Regions from separate parts of the Pelatocladus sp. genome, predicted to be linked through region 2. Evidence: riboswitches for the same ligand, from Rfam matches in the RefSeq annotation. Region 2 holds a riboswitch; the other holds the start of a gene.
What was found. A riboswitch is a leader RNA that binds a small molecule or an ion and turns the genes downstream of it on or off. The one in region 2 is predicted to bind cobalamin.
Positions count from the first base shown of each region.

Region 1 (2,204 bases), on a different contig from region 2:
TTTACCAAAAATATAAGGTTCAAAGCCGAGTAGAATTGTGGGCTATAGCTCCCCTGCTTTTCTGCTCAAGAGTTTTTTCACCCAGTCTTCAATTAACAACAACTTATATTTAATTGCGTCCATTTACTTTGTGGTGGAATCTTTGCTAGAATCCCTTTTCTGAGAGGTTCAGGTCGTTCTGACCAAGGTAGTGAACCATCGCCTTTCGCATAGTATTGACTAGCACATTGCAGTATCGCAGATGCACAACTATCATTTGGTAAATCGCCAAATAAATAGGTTGGTTTCCCTGACGCAACAAAAGCAATTACACAAGAACGGTTACAAGCACTCATACATTCAACTCCTTGAATGGAGAATTTGTTTTGCAATTCCCAATTTTGTGCCAGTTGTTGAAGTTGTTGTAATAGCTGCTGTCCGCCACTTTCACCAATCCGCTTACCATCTTGCCACAGGCTGGCGCAGGTCGTGCAGACGAATAAAGTATGCTGTTTGTTGTTCATTAATTTTCAGGCTTTGCCGATTGATAGTATGAAGTAGCCTCACACATACCCTACAGGAAGCTAACGTAACGCCACCGCAAGCTACACGTTAGTATCTTCTAGGGAAGAGTAGGCGCAAAGTTACTTTTATGTGAAGCGAAGGATAGGATACAACTGGGTTTTCAGGTTTGTATCTATCAACCTTCTGTGTGTACGTATTGATGTGTTTAGGAAAATATCTACAATCTCATAGAAATTTGTAGTGCGTGGGGTATGTCTGACACTATGAGACAGTAATCCTGTTTAATAGAGAGAGTATTGATTGCGTTATTCATCTGTACCTCGCAGATGGGAGTTTGTTGTACTTTCGGCGGGCATTCTGACTTTGAAGCATAAGCCTCATTACAGCTGCGGGACAGCGCCGGATTTGCACCGGACTTTCCCCGTTACCTCTAGTGACTGTTTCCCACTAGAACCGAATCATCCTTTTGATGATACCACAGTTTTGTAACTTATTACTTTGTAATTTGATTCAGTATCAGAAAAGATAAACAAAAATAGGGTAGATTTGTAATGCTGCAACTTAGTAGTACTAATATTCGCCCCGACAGTAACTAATTTTAGCTTGATCGAAAAGTTCTGCATACACCTTCGGCATCTGTACTGGGCGCGATCGCTCTACAAATCTAAATGCAACAATTCTTATTTCTCTTATTTGCATTGAGATACGAGCATGGTAAATTACAACCAGACCTTGGTTCTGATGGGGAACAGCCATCAGAGGTAACGGGGAAAATTCGGTGTAAATCCGATGCTGTCCCGCAGCTGTGATGAGACTCGAAGTATTCGTCTCTGAGTCAGAATGCCCGCCAGAGGTAAAAAACATACACTTATCTGCGAGGTACAGATGCAAAATATTCTTTTTAATTACCGTTGGGCGGTAAAAGTCATTGTATGTAGTATGGGTGCAATGACAACTTTGATATTGTGGAATTATGTTGTGTATGCGGTCGAAATTCCACAACCAGAAAAAATTGCCCAAAATACGGATGAACAGGAACCTGATATTGAACTGACAGTCATCGACACGCTATTGAATCAGCCTGTTTTCTCCCCCTTTCGCCGCGAAGGAACAGTCAAAGATTCTACTCGACCAGTATATGTGATTACAGGTGAAGAAATCGAAGCCCAGGGGGCGCGCAATGTCACAGAAGCGTTGCGTTTTCTCCCCGGAATCTTACCTGATGGGACAGTCGGAACAGAAGTGAATGCTTTAAGCGGTCAATTTATTCGGGGTTCTAACTCCGAACAAGTATTGATTTTACTTGATGGTAGACCAATTAACAATCTCGGTGGCGGTGGTTTTGACCTTTCCGAAATTACCAGCAACATTATTGAACGAATAGAAGTTTTACCAGGAGGAGGTTCTACCCTTTACGGTTCCTCTGCGATTGGAGGTGTGATTAGTATTATCACTGGTCGTCCCACAGAGAAAGTAACAACCCAAGCGGGTGTGACTTTTGGCGCTTATGGATTAAATCAGCAGACTATCAATAGTAGTGGGAGAGTAGGAAATATTGGTTGGGTTTTGGGATATAACCGTACCGAAGCTGAAAATAACTACCCTTTTTCCATCCCAGAGGCGAACTTCGAGGGAACCAGAGAAAACAATGATGTTCTCTACAACAACTTTAATGTCAAGTTAGAGGCGAATTTAGGTTC
Region 1 covers NZ_JCACKS010000170.1:141-2,344, forward strand. Annotated here, with positions in the region: gene AC5JMK_RS13535 (DUF1636 domain-containing protein) at 93-503, opposite strand; cobalamin riboswitch at 835-977, opposite strand; gene AC5JMK_RS13540 (hypothetical protein) at 1,075-1,260, opposite strand; cobalamin riboswitch at 1,221-1,370, shown strand; gene AC5JMK_RS13545 (TonB-dependent receptor plug domain-containing protein) at 1,390-2,204, shown strand, end outside.
Region 1: another riboswitch for cobalamin. It lies ahead of AC5JMK_RS13545 (TonB-dependent receptor plug domain-containing protein); the one in region 2 lies ahead of AC5JMK_RS23875 (energy-coupling factor ABC transporter permease).

Region 2 (2,204 bases):
AACTTGTCAAACAGAAAACTATGGTGAACATTAACAACCGAAAATAAACTCTAGCCGGAATTCTGGCATAAATCATTGTCCAAATACTCATCCAAAGCACCATTAAAATTTGCACTAAGGGATGGGTTGCAAGGGAAATAGCAAGAGTAGTAAATGCAAAAATCAGTTTATGTTCTGGTGGCAATCTTCGCAGCCGATTAGTGTAAGCCAAAGTATCTAGTTGCAGGCTCATTCTTCACGTTTTCGTTGTTGGGAACGTCCTTTATATAACCCAATTGCATAACCAACGACTCCAGCACCCAAAGCTGCTTGCGAAGCAAATAATAAGCTTTCTATTTCCCCACTAGCGGGTTCAAAAAATGATTTAAACCAGGGTTTATATTCCGGTTGAATTTCATTTATAGCCTCTTCTGCTTTGCCATCTGCACCAGCGAATTCCGCATCACGGACAAAGATTAACGGTGCAATTGCTAAAGCTAATACAGCTACCACCAATACCCAATTACTCAACCCTTTTTTAGATTGACTCATTGCCATTTCCTCGTTTGATTAATTGCAATAGTTCCAATTCTTGAGGATTATAAGATTGCAGCCAATTCCACACTAATACAGTTAGCAATCCTTCACTAATTGCTAAGGGAACTTGAGTTATGGCAAAAATTCCGGCGAACTTGGTAAATGAAGCGATAAACCCACCAACAGGTGCAGGAAAAGCTAGGGCAAGTTGGATAGAAGTGATAACGTATGTGAGTAAATCTGCGATCGCAGCTGCTAGAAATATGGCGATTTTGTCTTTACCACCCAACTTGATTGTCAAATTATATATCCAGTAAGCGGCAAATGGTCTAGCGATCGCCATCGAAAAAGCATTTGCTCCCAGTGTTGTCAAGCCGCCATGCGCTAGTAACAAAGCTTGAAACAACAACACTAAACCACCCAAAACCGACACAGTAAGCGGCCCAAACAGCACCGCACCTAACCCCGTCCCTGTTGGATGAGAACAGCTACCTGTAACCGAAGGGATTTTTAACGCTGACAGTACGAATGTGAAAGCACCAGCCAAGGCCAGTAGTAGTTTTAGCTGTGGGTTAGCTTGGGTAATGCGAGTTAGACTACGCAATCCTAATATAAAAAATGGTAATGCCACAATCCACCAAAAAATCGCCCACTGCACTGGTAAAAAACCTTCCATAATGTGCATGGCATAGGCGGGTTTGGGTAAACCAATTACTAGGTAAAAACTGATAACTCCCATCAGGGTTAGACTGACTAACGCCTGTTTTCTTTTCATAATCTGTACCTCGCAGATTTATGTCAACGAATTGGTTCCCATCGGCGGGCATCCTGACTCACCCAATTTTGGTTCACAGTTGCGGGACAGCGCCGGATTTGCACCGGACTTTCCCCCTTGCGTCTGATGGCTGCTTTTCATCAGAACCGATGGGAGTAACTATATCATTATTGCAGAATTTTGAGCCGCGATTTTTTACCAACACAGCTAGCTGCCGCAGGTTAGCTACAAGTCATCGATCAGGGAAATAAGTATGAATTAGAGCGATCGCCTGATTCATACTTCTATTCACCAACGCCCGCTTTGTTTGTTCGTATTGCATTGGCGGATCAAATTCAGGTTTAATGCCTCGGCAAAATACGGACGATCGCTTCAAACTTTTCTAAACTATCTTGATCCAGGCTATCGGCAAAGACTGCAACCACATCTGGATTACCTACTGCCAAGAATTGATGCAGCTGTTCATAAGCTTGGAGTATCTGCGCCTCTTGTTGTGATACTAGTGCTTGCCATCTGTAATTCCGACGACTCTCTTTATTGCATACAAGCCATCCTTTTTTAGTCAAACGATTGAGGACAGTTGTCACTGAAGCAGAGGTTAGCCGTCGCTTTGAATCAGCCAAAATACGTTCATGCACATCTTTGACGGTGACGCTACCTAGTTCCCAGATGATGTGCAAAATTTCTTTCTCCAAGAAACCAAGGGAGAGTTTCTGAGGACGATAGTTAGGTAAAGGAGACATTATGTTGCATTAAATTGAAGTGTAGGGAAAGGGCATCAGAATAAAAATTAACTATCTCTATCACTAATTGAGATTAAGCTCGCAAAGTACATTAACAGACTTGAAATAACACATAAATTAGAAGTTTAACAAATATTTTGGCTAAAAATACTTGCTGTTAAGTTTGAAAA
Region 2 covers NZ_JCACKS010000240.1:6,708-8,911, forward strand. Annotated here, with positions in the region: gene cbiQ (cobalt ECF transporter T component CbiQ) at 1-232, opposite strand, end outside; gene AC5JMK_RS23870 (energy-coupling factor ABC transporter substrate-binding protein) at 229-531, opposite strand; gene AC5JMK_RS23875 (energy-coupling factor ABC transporter permease) at 518-1,291, opposite strand; cobalamin riboswitch at 1,318-1,457, opposite strand; gene AC5JMK_RS23880 (BlaI/MecI/CopY family transcriptional regulator) at 1,633-2,034, opposite strand.